Regions from separate parts of the Saccharopolyspora sp. NPDC050642 genome, predicted to be linked through region 1. Evidence: riboswitches for the same ligand, from Rfam matches in the RefSeq annotation. Region 1 holds a riboswitch; the other holds the start of a gene.
What was found. A riboswitch is a leader RNA that binds a small molecule or an ion and turns the genes downstream of it on or off. The one in region 1 is predicted to bind cobalamin.

Region 1 (4,464 bases):
ACCCGGCGCGACGCCTCGTCCCAGGTCGGCCGGACGCCGAGCAGCGCCAGCACCTCCGCGATGTCGTCACCGGACGTGCGCATCGCGCTGGTGCCCCACACCGACAGGCCGACCGAGCGGGGCCAGTCGCCGGTGTCGGCGCGGTAGCGGTCGAGCAGGGATTCCGCGATCGCCCACCCCGTCTCCCAGGCCAGGCGGCTGGGCACGGCCTTGGGGTCGACCGAGTAGAAGTTGCGGCCGGTGGGCAGGACGTTGACCAGCCCGCGCAGCGGCGACCCGCTGGGACCCGCGGGAACGTACCCGCCTTGGAGGGCGTGCAGCGTCGCAGTCATCTCGTCGGTCGTCGCGGCGAGCCGCGGCACCACCTCGGTCGCGGCGAACTCCAGCACCCGCACGACCGCGTCCTCGGCGCTGCCGAGGACCTCCCGGCAGACCTCCGGCGCCGAATCCGGGCTCCAGCCGCGGTCCTCCATCGCCTGGACCAGGGCGTGCGCGCGGGTCTCGACGTCGTCGACCTGCTCCCGGGCGGCGCTGCCGTCCTCGGCGAGCCCGAGCGCTTCCCGCAAGCCGGGCAGCGCGGCGCTCTGCCCGCTCCACATCTGGCGCGCGCGCAGCATCGCGAGCACGAGGTTCACCCGGGCCTCGCCGGCCGGGGCGTCGCCGAGCACGTGCAGGCCGTCGCGGATCTGGGCGTCCTTGACCTCGCAGAGCCAGCCGTCGACGTGCAGCAGCATGTCGTCGAATTCCGCGTCGTGCGGCCGTTCGTCGAGCCCGAGGTCGTGGTCGAGCTTGGCGGCCTGCATCAGCGTCCAGATCTGGCTGCGGATCGCGGGCAGCTTCGCCGGGTCCATCGCGGAGATGTTGGCGTGCTCGTCGAGGAGCTGTTCCAGCCGGGCGATGTCGCCGTAGCTCTCCGCGCGGGCCATCGGCGGCACGAGGTGGTCGACCAGGGTGGCGTGCACCCGGCGCTTGGCCTGGGTGCCTTCGCCGGGGTCGTTGACCAGGAACGGGTAGATCAGCGGGAGGTCGGCGATCGCGGCGTCCGGGGCGCACGAGGCGGACATGCCCGCCGTCTTCCCCGGCAGCCATTCGAGGTTGCCGTGCTTGCCCAGGTGCACCATGGCATGGGCGCCGAACTCGTCGATCAGCCAGCGGTAGGCCGCCAGGTAGTGGTGGCTCGGCGGCAGGTCCGGATCGTGGTAGATCGCGATCGGGTTCTCGCCGAAACCGCGCGGCGGCTGCACCATGAGCACGACGTTGCCCGCGCGGACGGCGGCGAGCACGATCTCGCCCTCCGGGTCCTGGGAGCGGTCGACGAACAGCTCGCCCGGCGGCGGTCCCCAGTGCTGCTCGATCGCGGTGCGCAGGTCCTCGGGCAACGTCGCGAACCAGCTCGCGTACCGGCGCGCGGGGATGCGGACCGGGTTGCCGCTGAGCTGCTCCTCGGACAGCCAGTCGCGGTCCTGGCCACCGGCGGCGATCAGCGCGTGGATCAGCGCATCGCCGTCCTGGTCCGCGACGCCGGGCAGCGCGTCGGGGCCGTCCTCGGGGCCGATGTCGTAGCCCTGCTCGCGCAGCGCCCGCAGCAGGCGGACCGCGCTGACCGGCGTGTCCAGGCCGACGGCGTTGCCGATCCGGGAGTGCTTGGTCGGGTAGGCCGACAGCATCAGCGCCAGCCGCTTGTCCTGCGGCGGGACGTGCCGCAGCGTCGCGTGCCGGACCGCGATGCCGGCGACCCGGGCCGCCCGTTCGCGGTCGGCCACGTAGACCGGCAGCCCCTCGGCGTCGTTCTCCTTGAAGGAGAAGGGCACGGTGATCAGGCGGCCGTCGAACTCGGGCACGGCGACCTGCGTGGCCATGTCCAGCGGCGACAGGCCCTCGTCGTTGTCCTCCCAGGCCTCGCGGGAACTGGTCAGGCACAGCCCCTGCAGGATCGGGATGTCGAGTTCGGCGAGCGCTCCGACGTCCCATGCCTCGTCGTCACCGCCGGCGGAGGCGGTGGCGGGCTTCGTGCCGCCGGCGGCGAGCACGGTGACGACCAGCGCGTCCGCCCGGCCGAGCTGTTCCAGCAGCTGCGGGTCGGGCGCCCGCAGGGAGGCGCAGAACAGCGGCAAGGCCTGGCCACCGGCGTCTTCGATGGCCTCGCACAGCGCGTTCGCGAACGCGGTGTTGCCCGCCATGTGGTGCGCGCGGTAGTAGAGCACGGCGACGGTCGGGCCTTCGGTGCGCCGCGGGGTCCGCTCCAGCACGCCCCAGGTCGGCGTCTCCGCCGGCGGCTCGAAGCCGTGCCCGGTGAGCAGGATCGTGTCGGACAGGAAGCGGTGCAGCTGAGCCAGGTTGTCCGGGCCGCCGTGGGCGAGGTAGCGGTGCGCTTCGGCGCACACCCCGCCCGGCACGGTGGAGCATTCCATCAGTTCCGCGTCCGGGGCCTGTTCGCCGCCGAGCACGATCACCGGGCGCGGGCCCGCGAGCAGCGCGTCCAGGCCCTCTTCCCAGGCCCGGCGGCCGCCGAGCAGCCGCACGACGACGAGGTCGACGTCCTCCAGCAGCGGGGGCAGGTCGTCCACGCCCAGCCGCGCCGGGTTGCCGAGCCGGTACTCGGCGTCGGCGGCCCGCGCGCTGAGCAGATCGGTGTCCGAAGTGGACAGAAGTAGGATCATGCGGATCGCTCCTCGGCGTGGCGACCGGCGTCGCGGGGCCTGGGCGCGCGTGCGCAGCGCATGACGGCACCTCCCTCGGGGTCCTCGCCCCGGTTCGTAGGTCGCGGCGACCGGAGTCTCCTGGCTCCCGGATCAGCGCTCGCTCCGTCTTCCCGTCCAGTTAGGACAGTGACTTCCCTGGAGTCCGCTCCCCGGTGACAGTGGCGGGACCGCGCCGGATTCGCACCGGCTTCCTCCACCGTCGCCGCTGAATGCTGCGACCACTCTTCGCAACGGGACGATCTTACGTCAAGCGGCGCGGGCATGACGCACGTCGCACCGCGCTTGTTTTGCGTCCGCAACTACCTGGGTCCGTAGTATCAGCCGGGTGTTGCACAGAGCCAGACCAGAGCGGGACGCGTGTCCCGGCGCGCTGCGGGTGCACGAGGCAGCCGACGGCGGACTGGCCCGCATCCGCATCCCCGGCGGCGTGCTCACACCGCTCCAGGTCCGGGCGATCGCGGCGGCCGCGGCGCTCGGCGACGGCGGCGCGGAGCTCACCTCGCGGGCGAACGTGCAGGTGCGCGGACTGCCCGCGGGAGCGGAGGAGGAACTCGCCGCCGGACTCCGGACGGCGGGGCTGCTGCCGTCGGCAACGCACGAGCGGGTCCGCAACATCATCGGCTCGCCCTCGGCGAACGGCCGCGAACTGGTCGACGTTCGGGCGGTGGCCCGGGAACTCGACACGGCGCTCTGCGCGACGCCGTCGCTGGCGGACCTGCCAGGACGTTTCCTGTTCGCCGTCGACGACGGCAGCGCGGACGTCATCTCGCTCGGCGCCGATGTCGGCCTGCTCGCGGAGCGCGCCGACGCCCTGGCGCTGGTGCTCGCCGGCGTGGATTCCGGAGTGCGATCGACCCCGGGCCAGGCCGTCGGCGTCGCCATCGCCGCAGCGGAGGCTTTCCTGGCGGAGAAGGCCGCGCAAGGGTGCTCGGCTTGGCGGCTGGCCGAACTCGACGATGGTGCGCGCCGGATCGCCGAACGCCTCGGCACCGTCCCGGCCGGGCCGCTGCCGACGAACCAGCCGGCGACGCATTCGCAGGTCGGCGCGGTGGAACGGTCCGACGGAACGGTCGCGGTGGTGGCGGGAGCACCACTGGGCCGCCTGTCGCGGGACCAGCTGGATATCATCACCGCCGCGTCCGAGGCCGCGGGTGAACTTCGCCTGACGCCGTGGCGGACCGTCGTCCTGCCCGGCTTGCGGCCGGACGAATCCGGTCGGTGGCTCTCGGAACTCGGCGCGCACGGCCTGCTCGTCGATCCGTCCTCGGCCGGTGCCGGGGTGACCGCGTGCGCTGGTCGTCCCGGCTGTGCGAAGGCGCGGGCCGACGTCCGCGAAGACGCCTGGCGCGCACCGGCCGGCGGCGCTCTGCCGGTGCATTGGTCGGGTTGCGAACGACGCTGCGGCCGACCGCAGGGGCGCGTCGTGGAAGTGCTGGCGACCGGTGCCGGCTACGAGGTCGGTCTCGACGGCGAGACGCGGGCATCCGGCGCCGATGTCGACCAGGTATCCGCCGCGCTCGTCGCGGCACGGAGGACAGTGTGAACGAGAACAACGGGGCGACCCGCTACCGCGGGGTGCCCGAATACGTCCGGGAAGGGGCGGAGATCTACCGCCGCTCCTTCGCCACGATCCGAGCGGAAGCCGCCCTGAGCGGCCTGCCGCCGGAGGTGGCCGGGGTAGCGGTGCGGATGATCCACGCCTGCGGCATGGTCGACCTGGTCGACGACCTGGCGTACTCGGCGGACGCGGTGCTCAACGCGC
Region 2 (4,464 bases), on a different contig from region 1:
TCGCGTACCGGTCCGTCTTCGACGTGCTCATGCCGCCTCCAGGGTCAGCAGGGTTTCCTTCGCTTCCGCACCGCCGACGTACCCGCCCGAGGTGCCGTCCGAGCGCACGACCCGGTGGCACGGCACCACCACCGGCAGCGGGTTGGTCGCGCACGCGGTGCCCACCGCGCGAACCGCCCGCGGGCTGCCCGCCGCGGCGGCGACCTCGGCGTAGCTGGCGGTGCGGCCGTAGGCGATGTCGGGCAGGTGCTCCAGCACGTTGAGCCGGAACCCGCGCGAGAGCCGCCAGTCCAGCGGCAGGTCGAAAGTCCGCCGCCGCCCGGCGAAGTACTCGTCGATCTGGCGGGCCGCCTCGTCGAGCCGGGCCGGCGCCCGCAGGATGCGCGGGCTGATCAGCTCGGCCAGCGACTCCAGGACCGTGCTGTGCCCCTGGCGGTCGAAGGCGACCCGCACCAGGCCGCGTTCGGTGGCCGCCAGCAGCAGCTCGCCGACCGGGGTGCCGACGGTGCGGTACGCGACGTCGAGCAGCCCTTCCCGCTGGGCCGCGCTCACCAGGTCGATGTGCAGCCGCTCGCTGGTGTTGAAGTCGATCGCCGGGAGCGCGTCGAACAGGTGTCCGTCGTCGGATTCATGGATCGTCATCATCACGCTTCCCTCCCCACTCTCGTGGTGGGTCTATAGGTCGTGCGCAGGGTCTTGATGCCGTCCGCGGCGGCCCGCCGGGCGGCATCGGTGCTGCCGCCGAGGATCGCGGCGATCTCGGCGTAGGGCAGGCCGGCCAGGTAGTGGTAGGCCACCGCCATGCGCTGCTTGGCCGGCAGCGCGCTCAGCGCGGCCCACAGGTCGCCGTCCCAGTCCTCCGGGCGGCCGCTCGTGCTGGGCCGCTCGGGCAGGCGCTCGACCACCACCGGCCGGCGGGCCGTCGCCCTGGTGACGTCGACCGCCTTGCGGTGGGCGATCGTGACCAGCCACGCCTCCACGTTGGTGTCCTCGGCCAGCTCCGGGTAGGCGCGCAGCGCGGCCAGGAACGTCTCGGACCACGCGTCCTCGGCGTCGGCCGGCCCGAGCACGGCCCGGCACACTCGCAGCACCATCGGGCCGTACTCGTCAACGATCTGCTCGAACGGTCTCACTTTCACTCCCCGTAGACGCCCCGCGCCGCGGAAACGTGAGATGCGGATCGGCCCGTTTCCACGATCGTCACCCGGACGTGGCCATCCCGCGTTTCGGGACCGGGCCTGCGGTGCCGCGTGACGAGCGTCTCACCGGAGGTGCGGCGGTGGGCCGGAAGATCATGTTCAGCCCGGGGACCGCCGGTCGCGAGGGGGCCGCCCGGCGCGTCGCCGGCCCTTGCCAACGGCCCCCCGATCGGTAGCCTCCGTTGTGCTGGTGGTTCGTCCGCCCCCCTGAAGCGGGGTGGACGAGGCAAGAGGGAACCCGGTGCGAATCCGGGACTGCCCCGCAGCGGTGAGTGGGAACGAACGCCGTCCCCGGTCCCAGACCGGGCACAGCACTGGGCACGCGTGCCTGGGAAGCGACGGCCACTAGGAACCCCGGCTCCGGCCGGGACGCGCCCGCGAGTCCGAAGACCTGCCACCGGTGCGCGCACCGGACGGTGCGCGCGGTCCGGGGTCTCGCGGGAGGACCCGGCGGACGACCGGCTCGCGCCGCGCGGTGCGCGCCGGTCCGCCTGCGCCTTCCCGGACCTCGGGGCATCTGCCGTCGAGCTCGCGAGGAGAGGGCCTTGAGCAGCAAGATCGGATCCACCGTACTCGGATACCCCCGGATCGGCCCCGACCGGGAACTCAAGCGCGCGCTGGAGCGCTACTGGTCGTCCCGCATCGGCGAGGCGGAGCTGCGCGCGGTGGCGCGCGAACTCCGCGTCCAGACCTGGCGCTCGCTGTGGGACGCGGGCCTGGATTCGGTGCCGGGCAACACGTTCTCGTACTACGACCAGGTGCTGGACACCGCGGTCACCTTCGGCGCGATCCCGCCGCGCTTCGCGAAGCTCGGGCTGGGCCCGCTGGACACCTACTTCGCGATGGCGCGCGGCGTGGCGTCCGAGCCGCCGCTGGAGATGACGAAGTGGTTCGACACGAACTACCACTACCTGGTGCCCGAGATCGGCCCGGACACGCAGTTCTCGCTCGCCGACCGGACTCCCGTGGAGCAGTACCGGGAGGCCGCCGAGCTGGGCGTGACCACCCGCCCGGTGCTGGTCGGCCCGCTCACGTTCCTGCTGCTGGCCAAATCCGCGGACGGCGCGCCGGAGTCGTTCCGGCCGCTGGACCGGCTGGACGCGCTGCTGGACGCCTACGCGGAGCTGCTCGGCGAGCTGCACCGCGCCGGCGTTGAGTGGGTGCAGCTGGACGAGCCGGCCTTCGCCGCCGACCGCTCGCCGGCCGAACTCGCCGCCCTGCGCGCCGCCTACCAGCGGCTCGGCGATCTGGCGGAGCGGCCGAAACTGCTGGTCGCGGGATACTTCGGCGATCTCGGCGAGGCGCTGGAGGTGCTGGCGGCTAGCCCGGTCGAAGCGATCGGCGCCGACCTCGTCGCCGGGAAGTCCACAGTGGACGTCCTGTCGTCGGTTCGCGGGCTGAGCGGCAAGACCCTGGTGGCCGGGCTCGTCGACGGGCGCAACGTCTGGCGCACCGATCTCGACAAGGCGCTCGCGACCGCCGCCACGCTGCTCGGCTCGGCGAACGAGGTCGCGGTCAGCACGTCGTGCTCCCTGCTGCACGTGCCCTACGACGTCGACGCGGAGACCGGCATCGACCCGCAGGTGAAGCCCTGGCTGGCCTTCGCCGCGCAGAAGGTCCGCGAGGTGGTCGTGCTGGGCCGCGCGTTGCGCGAGGGCCGCGACGCGGTGGCCGACGAGCTGGCCGAGGCGCGCGCCGCGATCGCCGACCGCGCCGGCGCGGACCGGGTCCGGAACAATCGCGTGCGCGCTCGGTTGCAGGCACTTCGGCCGGAATACACGCAGCGCGGCGAGTACGACACGCGGCGCGCGGCTCAGCAGAAGGCGTTGAACCTGCCGCCGTTGCCGACCACGACGATCGGATCGTTCCCGCAGACCACGGACGTCCGCAAGGCGCGCGCCGCGGTCCGCGCCGGCCGCATCGACCAGGCGACGTACCGGCGGCGGATGCAGGACGAGATCGAGCGCGTGATCCGCCTGCAGGAAGGGCTCGGGCTCGACGTCCTGGTGCACGGCGAGCCGGAGCGCAACGACATGGTGCAGTACTTCGCCGAGCACCTGGACGGCTTCGCCAGCACCGACAACGCATGGGTGCAGTCCTACGGGTCGCGGTGCGTGCGCCCGCCGATCCTCTACGGCGACGTCTCCCGCCCGGCGCCGATCACCGTCGAGTGGGCGAGCTACGCGCAGCGGCTGACCGAGAAGCCGGTCAAGGGCATGCTCACCGGACCGGTGACGATCCTGGCGTGGTCTTTCGTCCGCGACGACCAGCCGCCGGCCGACACCGCGAAGCAGGTCGCGCTGGCGATCCGGGACGAGGTCGCCGACCTGGAGGCGGCCGGCATCCGGGTCATCCAGGTCGACGAGCCCGCGTTGCGCGAACTGCTCCCGCTGCGCCGGGCGGCGCACGGGGAGTACCTGGACTGGGCGGTGACGTCCTTCCGGCTCGCCACCTGCGGCGTCGCCGATTCGACCCAGATCCACACCCACCTGTGCTACTCGGAGTTCGGCGACGTGATCAACGCGATCGTGGCGCTGGGCGCCGACGTCACCAGCATCGAGGCCGCCCGCTCGCGCATGGAGGTGCTCGACGACCTCAACGCGGTCGGCTTCGGCCACGGCGTCGGGCCCGGGGTGTACGACATCCACTCGCCGCGCGTGCCGGACACCGCTGAGGTCGTCGACCTGCTGCGGGCCGCGCTGGCGGCCGTGCCGGCGGAACGGCTGTGGGTCAACCCGGACTGCGGGCTGAAGACCCGTGGCTACGCCGAGGTCGAGGCGGCGTTGCAGAACCTCGTCGCGGCGGCGGCCGAACTGCGCTGACGCCGGGTCCGCGGGCGGCGCCGCACCGGTGGCGCCGCCCGCGAAACGGTCCGGTCTGCCGGGAATTTTCCCCGCGATGCGGCGACTTGATCCGATCAGGACCAGATCGAGCGAATGGAGCGCCGATGTCGCAGGAGAGCACGCCGCAGGGCACCGTTGCCGCCCGATTCGAATCCGTGCGGGAGGAGTTCGCCGCCGTGGCGGCGGCCGAGGGCGGTGACTACGCCGCCCAGCTGGTGGCCCACCTCGCGGGTGAGCGGGTCGTCGACCTGTGGGTCGGCCCCGAGATCACCGGGGATTCGCTGACCGGCGTGTTCTCCTCCACGAAGGGCGCGGCGTACCTGGTCGCGGCGCTGCTGGTGCAGGACGGCGTGCTCGACCTGGACCAGCAGGTGAGCCACTACTGGCCGGAGTTCGGTGCCGAGGGCAAGCAGGACGTCGTC

Region 2: linked by a shared signal. The riboswitch ahead of metE (5-methyltetrahydropteroyltriglutamate--homocysteine S-methyltransferase) and the one ahead of cobN (cobaltochelatase subunit CobN) in region 1 are both predicted to bind cobalamin.

Annotation. Positions count from the first base shown of each region.
Region 1 covers NZ_JBFAIN010000016.1:83,112-87,575, reverse strand. Annotated here, with positions in the region: gene cobN (cobaltochelatase subunit CobN) at 1-2,660, opposite strand, end outside; cobalamin riboswitch at 2,774-2,896, opposite strand; gene cobG (precorrin-3B synthase) at 3,028-4,245, shown strand; gene AB0H93_RS24140 (precorrin-8X methylmutase) at 4,278-4,464, shown strand, end outside.
Region 2 covers NZ_JBFAIN010000001.1:105,166-109,629, reverse strand. Annotated here, with positions in the region: gene AB0H93_RS00500 (2OG-Fe(II) oxygenase) at 1-31, opposite strand, end outside; gene AB0H93_RS00495 (methylated-DNA--[protein]-cysteine S-methyltransferase) at 28-645, opposite strand; gene AB0H93_RS00490 (sigma-70 family RNA polymerase sigma factor) at 645-1,139, opposite strand; cobalamin riboswitch at 1,374-1,613, shown strand; gene metE (5-methyltetrahydropteroyltriglutamate--homocysteine S-methyltransferase) at 1,745-4,021, shown strand; gene AB0H93_RS00480 (serine hydrolase domain-containing protein) at 4,147-4,464, shown strand, end outside.